One region of the Caloramator sp. genome, then DNA from elsewhere that is predicted to be linked to it. Evidence: a T-box and tRNA genes for the amino acid it is inferred to sense, from the RefSeq annotation. Region 1 holds a T-box; the other holds one or more tRNA genes.

Region 1 (8,096 bases):
TGGTTGTTGAGGGTGTTCACGCAACAGAGGCAGTATATAATTTAGCAAAGAATGTAGGTGTAGAGATGCCAATTGTAAATGCCCTTTATGATGTATTATTTAATAACAGAAACCCACGAGAAGCAGTTAATGAGCTTATGACAAGGGATAAAAAGAGCGAATTAGAAATAATGATTTAAACAAGACCTTTTTAGATTGTTAGAAAATCTAATTGTTAGTTAAGAACTGAAAAAGCCCCATGAAAGGATTTTAATAGGCTCTTTCATGAGCTTTAACAATTCTTAGCTTTTCGACTTTGAAAAAGTCCTAAATTCGGCACAGGACGTGCCGAGCCGAGTGGACATCAGGACGATGGCATCGCGAGGGTAGGACTTTTTCAAACAAAGAAAAGCTTAGAATTGATTAGCGAAATGAACCGATGCCAAAGAAATCCTTCATGGGGCTAATCAATATATAACTTTTTCAATAGCCTGAACCACTTGCCTTAATAGTTATATTAAGGCAAGTGGTTGTTTTTTCTGCAAACTCTTCAGTTTTTATTATTTTTTTGTTCTAAAATTATTTTTAAAATAATATTATTACATAGAAGGTTTGTAGAAGGAGGTAACATTGTGGAAGGATTGGATATATACAAGGAGATAGTCGAAAGAACACAGGGAGATATTTACTTAGGTGTAGTTGGTCCTGTTAGAACAGGAAAATCAACATTCATAAGAAGAGTAATGGAGCTTTTAGTTTTACCTAACATTCCTAATCAATCTGTAAGGGATAGGGCAAAGGATACACTTCCACAAAGTGGTTCAGGAAAAACTATATCAACATTTGAACCAAAGTTTATACCAAGTGATGGAGCGGTTGAAATTGAATTAAGTGATAATGCTAAGATGCGTGTTAGAATGGTAGACTGTGTAGGATACATTATTGATGGAGTTTCTGGACATATTGAAAATGGTGAGTCAAGAATGGTTAAGACTCCTTGGTTTGAAGAGGAAATTCCTTTTGTTGAAGCTGCAGAATTAGGAACAAGAAAGGTTATAAATGAACATTCAACAATAGGAATTGTTGTAATAACAGATGGTTCTATTGCCGATATACCAAGGGAAAATTATATATACGCTGAGGAGAAGGTTATAAACGAACTTAAAAAGATAAATAAACCCTTTGTTGTAGTTTTAAATACAACACATCCATATAATCCAGATACTATTAATTTAAGAAAGAATTTAGAGGATAAATATAAGGTGCCTGTTTATACAGTTGATGCACTTAATATGAAGATAGAAGATGTTAAGAATATATTGGAAAAGGTTCTATATGAGTTCCCAATAAAGGAAATAGGTATTAGAATACCGGAGTGGGTTGAAAAGCTATCCTATGATCATTGGTTAAAGAGAAATTTTGTTAATGCCGTTAAAAATTCAATTGCAGGCTTGGATAAAATAAAAGACATAAAACCAACTGTACTTGATTATAGACAATATGAATTTGTTGGGGAAGTAAATCTTGATGATATTAGACTCGGAGAGGGAACAGCTGTAGTTTCAATGAAGGTAAAGGAAGGCTTGTTCTTTAGAGTTCTTGGAGAAATATCTGGATATGACATTAATGGGGAACATCATTTGCTTGAAATAATGAGGGACTTATCCTTTGCAAAGAAGGAATATGACAAGATTTCAAACGCTCTAAAGGATGCAAGGGATGTTGGATATGGTTTAGTTCCACCTCAGCTTGATGAATTAAAGCTTGAAGAACCTGAAATAGTAAGACAGGGTAACAAGTTTGGAGTTAAATTAAGAGCAAGTGCACCATCACTTCATATTATTAGGGCAAATGTTGAAACAGAAGTATCTCCAATTGTTGGAACAGAAAAGCAGAGTGAAGAACTTGTTAAGTCTATGATGGAAGAGTTTGAAAATGACCCTCAAAGAATATGGCAGTCTAATATGTTTGGGAAATCCTTAGAGGAACTTGTTAAGGAAGGATTACAAAACAAGGTTTATATGATGCCTGAGGATGTACAGGAAAAACTACAGCGAGTTCTACAGAAGATTATAAATGAAGGAAATAGTGGAGTTTTGTGTATAATAATATAAAAAATTAAAGGGACTTTAGGTCCCTTTAATTTTTTATATTATATTAAAATGCAAAGTAATCGTTCATCTTTATGCAACCTGGTTTAGTAGAAGTTGATTTATCGTTTTTAGTAGTAGTATTTTTTGTGTCTATTATAGTCTCTTTAACCATCTTAATGTTGCCGATGTCCATAATATTCACTCCTTTCTTTAATATTTTGGATGAGCTATTATGGATGGCCTAGTTAAAGGACTCATCGTGTTTGTGGAAAACCTCTTTTGCAAAGGTTACCACCTTTACGGAAATCATTATAAAACCTCCCAACAAATTATTGAGTTTATTATTTGTTTGATTATATAATAACATAAGGGAAAAATAAATACAAATTTGAAATATAGGTATAAATATTCTTAAAATTTGTTTATCCAGTATTAAATTAGATAGCCTCCTTTTTCCTCAATACTCCTTCAATCTCCTCCTATGTTTTAGTGTGTCTGAATTTTATTATTATATGTTTTATATTAAATTATGTTCATCTATATAAAAATTAAAAAATTGTGAAGGATTTTGTTCTTTTTTGAAGAAATAATATAAAAAGAGGAGGTATTTTATTGTGGTTAAAAAACAATTTTTGATAAAATACACAACAATAATATCTATTATTTTAGCAATTGTTCTTTGTATAGTAGCATTAAATACTGAATATAAAACAATAAAAATACAACAGGAATGGTATGAAGATAAATCCTATTTTGAGGGAATATATGTAATGAATGAAGTAGTTTTAAAAAATGGAGAGTTAAATAATAAAGATTTAAAGATTCAAAATGGAGATGTCGTAAAAAAAGATAAGGTTTTGTATGAAAATATAAGAAGTCCAATACAGGGAAGAGTATTTTTATATATAGATGGTGCTGAAAATAAATACACATTAAATAATATAAAAAATATTACCAAAGAAGATATACTATCTCTTAAGGATTCTAAAAAAAATGAAGGAATTAAAATAGTTGATAACACTCTTTGGTATATGTGTATTGTTGCTAATAAGGATGAGCTTAAAACTTTAAAGAAGAATAAAGAAATGATATTAGAAGTTAATGGAGAACAATATAGTTGTATCATTAAAGATTATTTTATAAAAAACGAAAATATATTTATAGTATTGTCTACTCAGTTTGATTTAGTAGAATTCAATTTACAAAGGTATTTTGATGGGTATATAATAAAATCTAGGTATTATGGATATATTTTGCCACGCGAGTCTGTTGTTGAGTATAACGGTGAAAAGGGAGTTTTTATTAAAAAGGGAGAATATGTATATTTTAAGCCAATTAAAATAAGTCATATGGATTATAAAGTATGTGTTACTTCTGATTCTACTCTAAAGGATAACGATGAAGTGGTTGTAAATCCCAAGAATTTAAAGGATAAGCAAAGAATAAAGAGGTGATTTTATGGGAATTGCCGATAATATTAGTTATATAAATGAAAAAATTAAGAGTGTCTGTGAATTATGTGGTAGGGATAGCGGCGACATAATATTGGTGGGGGTATCAAAAACACATCCTGTAGAGAAGATAATTGAAGCAAAAAATGCAGGACTTTATGTTTTTGGTGAGAGCAAGGTTCAGGAATTTATTAAAAAATATGAAGAAGTAAAGGATGTAAGATGGCATTTTATAGGACATTTACAAAAAAACAAGGTTAAATATATAATAGATAAAGTTGAACTTATTCATTCCTTAGATGACTATGAACTTGCATTAGAAGTTAACAAAAGGGCAGAGAAGATTAATAAAATAATGGATGTACTTATACAAGTAAACATAGGCAAAGAACAAACAAAATATGGTGTGTATGAAGAGGAATTATTTGATTTTTGTAAAAGAATATCTGGGCTTAAAAACATAAGAATAAAAGGCCTTATGTGTATACCACCTAATGAAGATATAGATAAAACAAGGTTTTATTTTAAAAGAATGAAGTTCTTGTATGAAGAAGTAAAAAAATTAAAATATGATAACTTTGATATTCAATATCTTTCAATGGGAATGACAGATGATTTTGATATTGCGATAGAAGAAGGAGCAAATATATTACGTGTAGGAACTGGTATCTTTGGAGAAAGATATTATAAAAAGGAGGATATTAACAATGAGTAATGTGTTAAATAAGATACTTGGTACAATTGGAATTGTTGATGATGAGGAACAGGTTGAAAAGGTGGAAAAACAAGTTGAGGAAATGGAAGAAGAGTTTAATTTTGAGGACATTAGGGAAACAAAGGGTAAAATCGTTAGCATAAAAAGCAAAACAATAACTCCAAGGATTGTTGTTAAAAATCCCCAAACATTAGGTGAAGATATTCAGGATTTGATAGATGAACTTAAGGTTAAAAATATTGTTATTATGAATATAGCTGATGCAGAAAAAAATATAGCACGAAGACTTTTAGATGCAGTATCGGGTGCAGTTTATGCTTTAGAATGCTCACTACAGAAGGTCGATAATGAGAGAGGTATATATCTTATTACACCTAAGGGCGTTGAAATAGAAAATGAGCTTAAGAATATATTTAGTAAAAGTGATATATTTTCATTGGAGTAATAGGAGGTAAAAAATGACTGATGCATTAAGGTATGCCTTTTTTAAGTTTGTAAATCTTTTAGAGTTTCTAATATTTTTAGATGCTCTTTTGTCTTGGGTTGTTCCAAATAGGCACAACAATCAAATTTTAAGAATAATAGGAATTATAATAGATCCTATTAAAGAACCTTTCTATAGGCTTCAATTTAAACTTTTGCCCAATACACCTATTGATTTTTCCCCAATGCTGGCAATATTATTTTTAGAATTTATTAAAACAATAATTTTATAATATGGTGATTAAATGAATATAGATGTTTTTTTAAAAAGAAATGAAGAAAAAAAGGAAGTATATGTTAAACTAATTGATATGGTAAATAGAGTAGAAAGAACTTGGCAGGAGGAATTTACAGATTTTTTAACACCCGATGAACAGTACTTTTTAAATTTATTATCAAATAGAAGGGATATCTATATTAAATATTTCGGTGGTAAAGGTAATTATGAAAGGGCGGTTGCTCTTATAAGTAGAGTTGATGTAGATACGGATTTTCCGGTAGATATAATCAAAGTAAATGGTAATTTTAAGTTCGAAAAACTAACTCATAGGGACTATCTTGGTACATTATTGTCTTTAGGTATAAAAAGGGAGAAAATAGGCGATATTAATGTTTTTGATGATGGAGCAGAAATATATGTTGCAAGAGAGCTTAGCGATTATATTATATTTAATCTGAATAAGATAAAACATACAGGTGTTAAGCTTGAAAGGATTTCTTATGAGAAAGCAAGAGAAAAAACCCAATCTTTAAAGGAAATTTTTATCAATGTTGCATCCTTAAGAATGGATGCTGTAATTTCTGAAGTATATAACCTTTCAAGAAGTGAAGCTTCTTCCCTAATAAAACAGGGAAATGTAAAGGTTAACTATATATCAAATGATGAACAAAGTTATAAATTAGATAGTGGAGATATTGTTTCGGTTAAGGGATTTGGAAGATTTGTTTTTAATTCTGTCGTTAGAAATACAAAAAGTCAAAGGCTTGTTGTATCAATAAAAAAATATGTATAGGGGAGGAATAGAGATGACAATAACACCAAACGAGATAATAAATAGAGAGTTTAAGAAAAATTTTAGAGGATACGATATTGATGAAGTTGATGAGTTTTTAGAACAACTAAGTGAGGATTATGAAAAGTTATATAAAGAAAATTTAAACTTAAAGGAAAAAATAGAAACATTAAATGAAAAATTGAGCCACTATGTAAACTTAGAAAGCACACTGCAGAACACACTTTTACTTGCACAATCTGCAGCAGACCAAGCAAAAGAAAGTTCTAAGAAGGAGGCAGAACTAATTATAAAGAACGCACAGGAGGCTGCAAATGAACTTGTGAAGAAGGCAGAAGAAAGGGTACTTGAAATCAATAAAGAATATGAAATATTAAAAAATGAGTACAATATGTTTAAGAGTAGATTTAGAGCTCTTCTTCAATCTGAGCTTGAGAATCTTGATAAGGAATACATAATAAATGAAAAATAATTACTTGACATAATTTTTAGTTTATTGTATATTTATGGGTAAATATAAAAAACGATGACAGGGACGAGTAGACAAAGGATGTTTTACAGAGAGTGGGGATTGGTGAGAGCCCATAAACTAACTTTGTTGAAAATCACCCTTGAGTTGCAGGCTGAATTAAGTAGGCTGAGCCGGTGAATGCCGTTATCTTAATGAGTTATAAATTTGGGTGGTACCGCGGACAGACCTTCGCCCCAGGGGCAGAGGTCTGTTTTTTATTGGATAAAATTAAAAAGGGAGGTATTATAATGGATTATAGTAAGACACTTAATCTGCCACAAACAGAGTTTGCAATGCGTGCAAATCTACCACAAAAAGAACCATTAATGCTTGAGGAATGGGATAGTAAAAATATTTATAAAAAGGCACTTGAAAAGAATAAAAACAATAAGTCTTTTATTTTACACGATGGACCTCCATATGCAAATGGCGATATTCATTTAGGTCATACTCTAAATAAGGTTTTAAAGGATATAATAGTTAGATATAAAACAATGAAGGGGTTCTATTCTCCATATGTACCAGGATGGGATACACACGGACTACCAATTGAACTTCAAGCAATAAAAAAACTTGGAATAAAGGTTAGTGATGTTGATCCAGTTAAGTTTAGGGGAATGTGTAAGGATTATGCCCTAAGCCAAGTTGAAAGACAAAAGGAACAATTTAAGAGACTTGGTGTAATTGGTGATTTTGAAAATCCATATTTGACATTAACTCCAGAATTCGAAGCAAAGCAAATTGAAGTATTTGGAGAAATGGCTAAAAAGGGATATATATATAAGGGATTAAAACCTGTATATTGGTGTCCATCCTGCGAGACTGCATTGGCAGAGGCGGAAATTGAATATGCTGATGAAACATCAAATTCAATCTATGTAAAGTTTAGAGTTAAGGATGATAAAGGTTTATTTAAGAATTTAAATGTTGATTTAAATAACATATATTATGTAATATGGACTACTACAACTTGGACTTTACCTGCAAACCTTGCAATATGCTTAGGACCAGAGTTTGAATATGTTCTTGCTAAGTTCAATGATGAAGTTTATGTTGTTGCAAAGGAATTGCTTGAAGCAGTTAAGAAGGCTGCAAATCTTGAAAATGAAGAAATACTTGCTACATTTAAGGGAAGCGAATTAGAAGGACAAACTTGTTATCATCCATTTATAGATAGAGAATCATTGGTTATTGTAGGTGATCACGTAACGTTAGAATCAGGTACTGGTTGTGTTCATACAGCACCAGGCCACGGTCAAGAAGACTTTGAAATAGGTATGAAGTATAAATTAGAAGTTTTAAATCCTGTAGATGAAAAGGGAAGATTTACTGAAAAGGCTGGCAAGTATCAAGGATTAACTTATAAAGAAGGAAATAAAGCAATTCTACACGACCTTAAGGAAACAAATATGCTTCTTGCAGAAGAAAGAATAACTCACTCATATCCACACTGTTGGAGATGTAAAAATCCAATCATATTTAGAGCAACTGAACAATGGTTTGCATCAATAGATGGATTTAGAAAGGAAGCAGTTGAGGCAGTTAAGGAAGTGGAATGGATACCAGGATGGGGAGAAGATAGAATTGCAAGTATGGTTCAAGACAGAGGAGACTGGTGTATTTCAAGACAAAGAATATGGGGTGTTCCTATTCCAATATTCTACTGCGAAGACTGTGGAAAGGAATTAATAACTGAAGAAACTATAGCTAAGGTAGTTGAAATATTTAAGGAGAAGGGTTCAGATGCTTGGTTTGAAATGGATGCAAAGGACCTTCTTCCAGAAAATACAAAGTGTGAATGTGGAGGACAAAAATTTAGAAAAGAAAAGGATATAATGGACGTTTGGTTTG
Region 2 (8,096 bases), on a different contig from region 1:
AATTATCTCATAAATTACAATATTGGTGTATGCTACATAGAATTAAATAGATTCACTGATGCAATTCAATTCCTAAAAAAATCAATATATTTAAATAAATATTATGAAAATACATATATAAATTTAGCTTATTGTTACTATAAAAAAAAGGATTATAAATCTTGTTATAGAATTATAAAAGAAGGAGTTTCATTTATAAATAGTGATAAATTAAATAATATAGAAAAAAAATTATTTAATCTAATAATATGTGGAGGAAAAAATGAGTTTAATAAAAAAGCTAATTAAAGGAGATAAAGTTGCACTTATAGCTCCAGCAGGTGCAATATTTGATGAAGAATTAATAAAAAAGTCAATCCAAAAAATAAATGAATTTGGGTATAGTGTTAAATTGGGTAAAAACATTAATTCTAAGTATGGCTATCTTGCTGGAGAAGATAATAAAAGGATAGAAGATTTGATTAATGCATTTGAAGATAATGAAATAAAAGCAATATTTTGTATTCGTGGTGGTTATGGAACCATCAGACTCTTAGATAAAATTAATTACAATATTATAAAAAATAATAAAAAAATTTTTGTAGGTTATAGCGATATAACATCACTTCACGCATCTTTTTCTCATTTGAATTTTCCTACTTTTCACGGGCCAATGTTTAATTATGATATTTTTAAAAATAACGATAACTACAACCTATTATTTGAATTTTTAGAAGGAAAAATTGATAAAATAATTTATAACTTAACTCCTATAAGACAAGGTAATGTTGAAGGGAAAATAGTTGGTGGAAACCTGTGTGCTCTCTGTTCTTTGATAGGTACACGGTATCAATATAAATTTAAAAATTCAATACTATTTATCGAAGAAATTAATGAAGAACCGTATAAAATAGATAGATTTTTAAATCAATTATATCATTCAAGTATTTTAGATGAGGTGGAAGGAATTATCTTAGGAAGCTTTACAAATTGCTCGCCTGAAGACAAAAATAAAAGTTTTTCATTTGAATATATTTATCAATATATTCAGGAACTTACATCAAAACCTATATATTTAGGTTTAAAAAGTGGACATGATTATACAAATAATATACTTCCCTTAAATGTTACTGCTAAAATAATTGACAATAAACTAATTATAGATAAAGGAGATGTTTTCATTGATTAGTTTTTTTACAGAATCAAAAAAAATACAAGATAAACTTATAGAGTATAGAAGATATTTGCATATGCATCCTGAAATAGATAGAGACTTAAAAAATACAGCTGATTTTATTGAAAATATATTAAGTAATTACAATATAAACTACAAACGTTATGAAAATTGTGGTATTATGGCTGAAGTTGGCAAAGGAGAAAAGATTATAGCCTTAAGGGCTGATATGGATGCTTTAACAATAGAAGACAAAAAAGATGTTCCATATAAATCTAAAAATAAAGGTTTAATGCATGCTTGTGGACACGATGCACATACATCAATACAATTAGGAACTTGTATTCTATTAAAAAAATATGAACATTTATTAAATGGTAAAGTAAGATTTATTTTCCAGCCAGCTGAAGAGACTGATGGTGGAGCAATGGATATGATTGATTATGGTGCTTTAGACAATGTATCCTTTATAAGTGCTCTACATGTAGAAGAAACTTTAGATACTGGAACAATAGGTATAAATAGCGGCATTGTGAGTGCTGCGTCAAATCCTTTTAAAATAACTATTAAGGGTAAAGGAGCTCATGGTGCACATCCTGAAGACGGAATTGATCCAATAGTTGCTGCTTCAAAAATAATTGACAATCTACAAATAATTATATCAAGGGAAATTTCTGCCCTTAAAAGTGCAGTAATAACCATAGGTAAAATAAATGGTGGAACAGCACCTAATGCAATAGCAGAAGAAGTAATTATAGAAGGAATTATTAGAACCTTGGGAAATACTACCAGAAAACAAGTATTAGATAGATTTACATCAATAGTTAATTTAACAGCAGAGGCTTTTAGATGTAATGTTGAAATGAATATAATAGAAGGTTATCCATCCTTTAGCAATGATAATAATCTTATTGAAATTTTAAATAATATACAAAGCGAAAATTCAAATTACTTTACTATAAAAAAATTAGAATACCCAAGTATGGGGGTAGAGGATTTTGCATACTATACAGAAAAAGTACCAGGAATTTATTTTAAATTAGGATGTAGAAATGTAAATAAAGGCATAGTTCATCCAGCTCATGGAAGTTATTTTGATATAGATGAGGAATGTTTATGGATTGGATGTGCCATACAGTGTTCTATAGTTCAAAAATTTATTATGAATGAAACAAAAGAGCTCTAAATTTTAGAGCTCTTTTAATATTTTAATAAGTGAATAACCACAATTTATATAAATAGAAGCTTTTATAATTAATACTCTATTGTAACAATTTTCACACTCAAAGGACTTTTAATCCCCAGCAATAACATTATGATGATTATTTTATTTCACTTTGACTATTTAGTATATTAGTGCAAATAAAAAGAGAGCATTATGCTCTCTTTTGGTGGGCCTTCAGGGACTCGAACCCCGGACCGACCGGTTATGAGCCGGTTGCTCTAGCCAGCTGAGCTAAAGGCCCAAAATCTATTATAATTATAAAAAATTCAAATTATATTGTCAAGTATTTTTTTAATATTTTATTATAAAATTGTTTGTCTTATGAATATAATTTAATATATAACTAAACAAAAAGGGGTATTTATGGAATTAACTACTATAGATTTAAATAAAATAATCAATATTATTAAAAACAAGTATGGTATCGAAATCAAAAAAATTGAAAAGAAAAGATCCGTTTACAAAATAATATCAGATAAAAGCAATATATATTGTTTAAAAGAAGTAAACCATAACTTTAGTAGATTTAAATGGCTTCCTTCTTTTCTATTGTATTTAAAAGAAAAGGAATTTTTAAATTGCCCCTTATTAATTAAAGATAGTCAAAACCAATTTTATTTTAAAGTAAACAAACATAAATATTATTACTTAACTGATTGGATTAATGGTAATGAATGTGAAATAGATAAAATAGAAAATGCATTAGCTTCAGTTGAATTGCTAAGTCAATTCCATAAAAAAGCAACAGGATTCCATTCTAAACAATTAATATATGAAGAAGATAAAATAATTAAAGAATATGTTAAAAAGAAGGATGATATTATAAGATATAAAAACTTAATAATAAATAAAAAAATTATGTCCTACTTTGATACACTATATATTGAAACATTCGATAATCAAATGACACTGTCGGAAAAATCCTTAATATATCTACTAAATTCAAACTATCGCAATCTAAGTAAAAATGCAATTAAAAAGAAAGTGGTATGTCATAACAGCTTTTATTATCAAAACATTATAAAGTCAGATAATACTTTATATCTTATTGATTTTGACAAAATAATATATGAAACAGTTGAATATGATTTAGGCAAATTTATTCAAAGATTAATGTTCAGAAAGTCCTATAATTGGGAATTTGATAAAGCTAAATTATTAATAGATAAATATTGTAATTGTTTTAATAATAATATAGATTATAAGTTATTATTAGCAATTATTATTTTTCCTCATAAATTCTGGAAATTAGGAAATAAAAAATATGATAAACAAAAAAATATTGATGAAACTTATTATATAAGAAGATTAAAAAAAATAATTAATAATAATTTGTCCATATTACAATTTATTGATGAGTTTGATAAGTATTATATTAATAAAAATATCTAAATAGATTAAATGTCTATTTAGATATTTTTTTGTTGTCGCAAATTGAAATAATTTTTGTATAAATATTTAAAAGGAAATAAATAAACAGTGAAGAATAAGATAATAGAGGTGGTATTATGGAAGAAAAAAAGAATTATTATACATTTAAAGAGGTATGCCAATTAACAGGATATAAAGATTCAGTTATACGTTATTATGAGAAAGAATTTGAATTAAATATTCAAAGAGATACTAAGGGTAGAAGAATATTTTCTCCAAATGATTTGAATGTATTATTACAAATAAAAAGTCTGCAAGAAAAAGGACTGACTAATGGACAGATAAAAAAAATACTTATAAATCAAGAGACTGCCATAACTTCCCTTGATGCAGCAATTGCTTTTAATGATAATAATATTGATGAAAATGATCAAGATAAAATAAAATTGATAGAAGAAAAATTAAATGCTATTAATCAAAAGTTAGAAGAAATTGATAAGAATGTATTTAGTAAAGAACGTGACATATTGATTAGTGAGAATATGAAATTGAAAATGGAATTAAAGCAAAAGTGTTATGAAATCATAGAACTTAAAGAAAAATTAAAATACGAAAAACAAACAAAAAAAGGAATATTAAGCAAATTATTTAGAAAATAGGTGACAAAATGGAGATAAAATCTTTTAATTTATTTACATTGGTAACTAATAATGAATTTATAAACTTTTATAATTTTAAAAATATATTTGAGCTATCTATAGTAGATTTAATTTCCAATACTTCGTATTTTGTTATCGATGATGGAATAAGAGGTATTAATAAAAACAGTAGAGTTTACATTTTCATTAAAGATTCACCAGTCTCTATTAATGAAATAATAAATATCTTAATTAATCATTATAATAACAAAAAATTAAATTTTGAGATAAAATATATAAATAGCAACATTAAATTGGATAATTCTGATAAATACATTATTCAGAAAAACTTTAAGACAATGGAATTAGAATTAAATAATTTTTTAAACTTTAACTCCATCTGTATCCCCGAAGATATAAAAATCTCAACTATTGATATAAGTAAAAATATAGATTTAAGAATTGATATACAAAATTCAATTTTTAATTCTAATGATAAAAAAAGAAGACCTATTGATAAAAATTATCTATATAAAGAATTAAATAGTAGATATTTCTTAAAAGACTATTGTTATGTTTTATTTAAAGATAATAAACCAATTGGATATGGGCAAATCATAAAAGATAAAAACTTCTATTATTTAGTTAACTTTGGGATAATTGAGGAATATAGGGGTAAGGGTTATGGTAATATATTTCTAAATTATGTTTTAAATGATATTAAGAAAAAAAATGAAATTAATTTATTACGTTTAAATGTGGATAATTATAATATTTCGGCTATAAACCTATACAAAAAAATAGGATTTGGTGAAATTTTTAATACAATAACATTAAAAAGCATATAGAGTGATTTAAAATCTCTATATGCTTTTTAATGTTCACTATCCATATATGGTTATTACGTAATACAAATCAAAAATTACTTAAAATTTTTTTGTATTTTGTTATGAACATTTGCATAGAAACCAACACCATCATTATGTATGGTTTCGTGTTTAAAATATTTTCTATCTTCTAAAGTATAAGATACCTTTCCTTTTAAAGACTCATCATCTTTATTTTTAGCATTATACATACTATCACCTCTCCTTATTATTATTTCAATTTTTAATAAATTTATTTAAAATAAATTTATTTATGTTTATATGTTTTTTTATCGAATTTTGTAGTATAATATATATTTGCAAAATATTATTATCTAATAAGGAAGGTTGATATATATGAGTAATAAAAAATATCTTATAGAAACTTGGGGCTGCCAAATGAATGAAGAAGATTCAGAAAAAATAGCTGGTATGTTAAAAGAATTAGGATACATTAAAGCTGAAAACCGCGAAGATGCAAATATAATTGTTTTTAATACATGTGCAGTAAGAGAAAATGCTGAACTTAAAGTATACGGTAATATAGGTCATTTAAAAGCTTTAAAGTCTAAAAATCCAGATTTAATAATATGTGTTGGTGGATGTATGATGCAACAAAATGGTGTTCCAGAAGAAATTAAAAAGAAATATCCCTATGTTGATATTATATTTGGAACACATAATATACATAGACTCCCTGAACTAATTAATAATGTTAAACAAGGAAATACAAATATTATAGAAGTATGGGATCATGAAGGAGAAATAATAGAAGGTCTTCCAGTTGAAAGAAAAAGTGATATAAAGGCCTTTGTAACAATAATGCATGGATGCAACAATTTTTGTACTTATTGTATAGTTCCTTATACAAGAGGAAGAGAAAGAAGTAGAAAACCTGAAGCCATAATTGATGAAATAAAAAATTTAGCATCTAAGGGATATAAAGAAATAACTTTACTTGGACAAAATGTAAATTCATATGGAAAAGATCTTGATAATATGAGCTTTGCAAAATTATTAAGAATGGTAAACGAAATTGATGGAATAGAAAGAGTACGTTTTACTACCTCACATCCTAAAGATTTAACAAAAGATGTAATACTTGCAATTAAAGAATGCGATAAGCTTTGTGAACATATACATTTACCTGTTCAATCTGGTAGTACAAGGATATTAAATAAAATGAATAGAAAATATACAAAAGAACAGTACTTGGAATTAGTTGATTTAATAAAAAAGCATATACCTGATGTAGCTATAACTACCGATATAATAGTTGGTTTCCCTGGTGAAACAGAAGAAGATTTTCAAGAAACACTTGACTTAGTTAAAAAAGTTCAATACGATTCAGCCTTCACATTTATATACTCTATTAGAAAAGGTACACCTGCTGCAGAATATGAAGATCAAATACCTGAAGATATAAAACATGATAGATTTAATAGGTTAATTGAAGTAGTAAATAAAATAATCGAAGAAAAAAATGCTTCGTATAAAGATAAAATAGTTGAAGTATTAGTAGAAGAAGTAAGCAAAACTGATGAATCTAAACTTACTGGAAGAACAAGAACAGGAAAGTTAGTTCACTTTGATTCTAATGATAAAAACTTAATTGGTAAGCTTGTTAACGTTAAAATCACTGAACCAAGGAATTTTATTTTGATAGGTGAATTCGTTGAATTAATAAGATAACGGCATATTAGTCTATGGCTATATGCCATTTTTTTAAGGAGGTATGTATTTTGGGATTAACTCCAATGATGCAACAATACTTAGAAATAAAACAATCCTGCCAAGATTGCATATTATTTTTTCGTTTAGGCGATTTTTATGAAATGTTTTTTGAAGATGCTAAAATTGTATCTCAGGAATTAGAACTTACTTTGACAGGTCGTGATTGTGGATTAGAAGAAAGGGCACCAATGTGTGGTGTTCCCTATCATTCTGCTGAAACCTATATATCAAAACTAATAGAAAAAGGGTATAAAGTGGCAATATGTGAACAAGTAGAAGATCCTAATGAAGCAAAGGGCATTGTTAGAAGAGAAATCGTAAAAATAGTTACTCCTGGAACTTTACTTGAAGGAAATTTGTTAGAGGATGATAAAAATAACTATATATCCTGTATTAAAAGGATTAATACAGGTTTTAGCATATCTATATGTGATGTTTCAACAGGTGATTTTTTAGTTACTTCTATGGAAAATAATAATATTTATATAATTATTGATGAGTTATTTAAATATAAGCCATCAGAAATATTAATAATAGATGTAAAAAATAATGATATCTTAATAAATTCTATAAAAGAAAAATTTAATTCATTGATAGAATTAGTTGATGAAAGCCAAAATTTCACAGAATTTAAAAACCATTTTGGTGAAAAAATAAATATTTTAAATGAATTAGAGTTAGGCAGTAGTTCAACACTATTTGAATATCTAAAAAATACTCAAAAGTCGATGTTAGGTAATATAAATGACATTATAAAATATCAAATAAATAATTATATGTTATTAGATAGCAGCACTCGAAGAAATCTTGAGCTAACTGAAACAATTATTAATAAAACTAAAAAAGGATCACTATTTTGGATATTAGATAAAACTCAAACTTCAATGGGAGCTCGAAATTTAAGAAGATGGATTGAAGCACCACTTACTGACATCACAGAAATAAAAAATAGAATTGATGCCGTTGAAGAACTAATTAATAATATATACCATTTAGATAATTTAAGAGAATCCTTAAAAAAGATATATGATATAGAACGACTTGTTTCAAAAATAGTTTATGGTTCTGCCAACGCACGCGATCTTGTTTCTTTAAAAAATTCAATATCT

What was found. The T-box of region 1 lies ahead of ileS (isoleucine--tRNA ligase). A T-box ahead of a tRNA ligase gene usually reads a tRNA of that ligase, here a tRNA-Ile.
Region 2: it encodes a tRNA-Ile, which carries the amino acid that the T-box ahead of ileS (isoleucine--tRNA ligase) is inferred to sense. The anticodon was not compared.

The regions. Positions count from the first base shown of each region.
Region 1 covers NZ_JAIHAO010000027.1:3,755-11,850, forward strand. The annotation lists gene JG776_RS08860 (NAD(P)H-dependent glycerol-3-phosphate dehydrogenase) at 1-179, shown strand, start outside; gene spoIVA (stage IV sporulation protein A) at 612-2,093, shown strand; gene JG776_RS08870 (hypothetical protein) at 2,137-2,265, opposite strand; gene JG776_RS08875 (HlyD family efflux transporter periplasmic adaptor subunit) at 2,687-3,526, shown strand; gene JG776_RS08880 (YggS family pyridoxal phosphate-dependent enzyme) at 3,531-4,238, shown strand; gene sepF (cell division protein SepF) at 4,231-4,683, shown strand; gene JG776_RS08890 (YggT family protein) at 4,697-4,954, shown strand; gene JG776_RS08895 (YlmH/Sll1252 family protein) at 4,967-5,734, shown strand; gene JG776_RS08900 (DivIVA domain-containing protein) at 5,748-6,206, shown strand; T-box leader at 6,252-6,445, shown strand; gene ileS (isoleucine--tRNA ligase) at 6,494-8,096, shown strand, end outside.
Region 2 covers NZ_JAIHAO010000012.1:169-8,264, forward strand. The annotation lists partial or broken gene JG776_RS12425 (tetratricopeptide repeat protein) at 1-288, shown strand, start outside; gene JG776_RS05875 (LD-carboxypeptidase) at 263-1,168, shown strand; gene JG776_RS05880 (M20 family metallopeptidase) at 1,161-2,339, shown strand; tRNA gene JG776_RS05885 (tRNA-Ile) at 2,543-2,619, opposite strand; gene JG776_RS05890 (CotS family spore coat protein) at 2,742-3,770, shown strand; gene JG776_RS05895 (helix-turn-helix domain-containing protein) at 3,887-4,408, shown strand; gene JG776_RS05900 (GNAT family N-acetyltransferase) at 4,417-5,235, shown strand; gene JG776_RS05905 (hypothetical protein) at 5,310-5,465, opposite strand; gene miaB (tRNA (N6-isopentenyl adenosine(37)-C2)-methylthiotransferase MiaB) at 5,611-6,945, shown strand; gene mutS (DNA mismatch repair protein MutS) at 6,996-8,096, shown strand, end outside.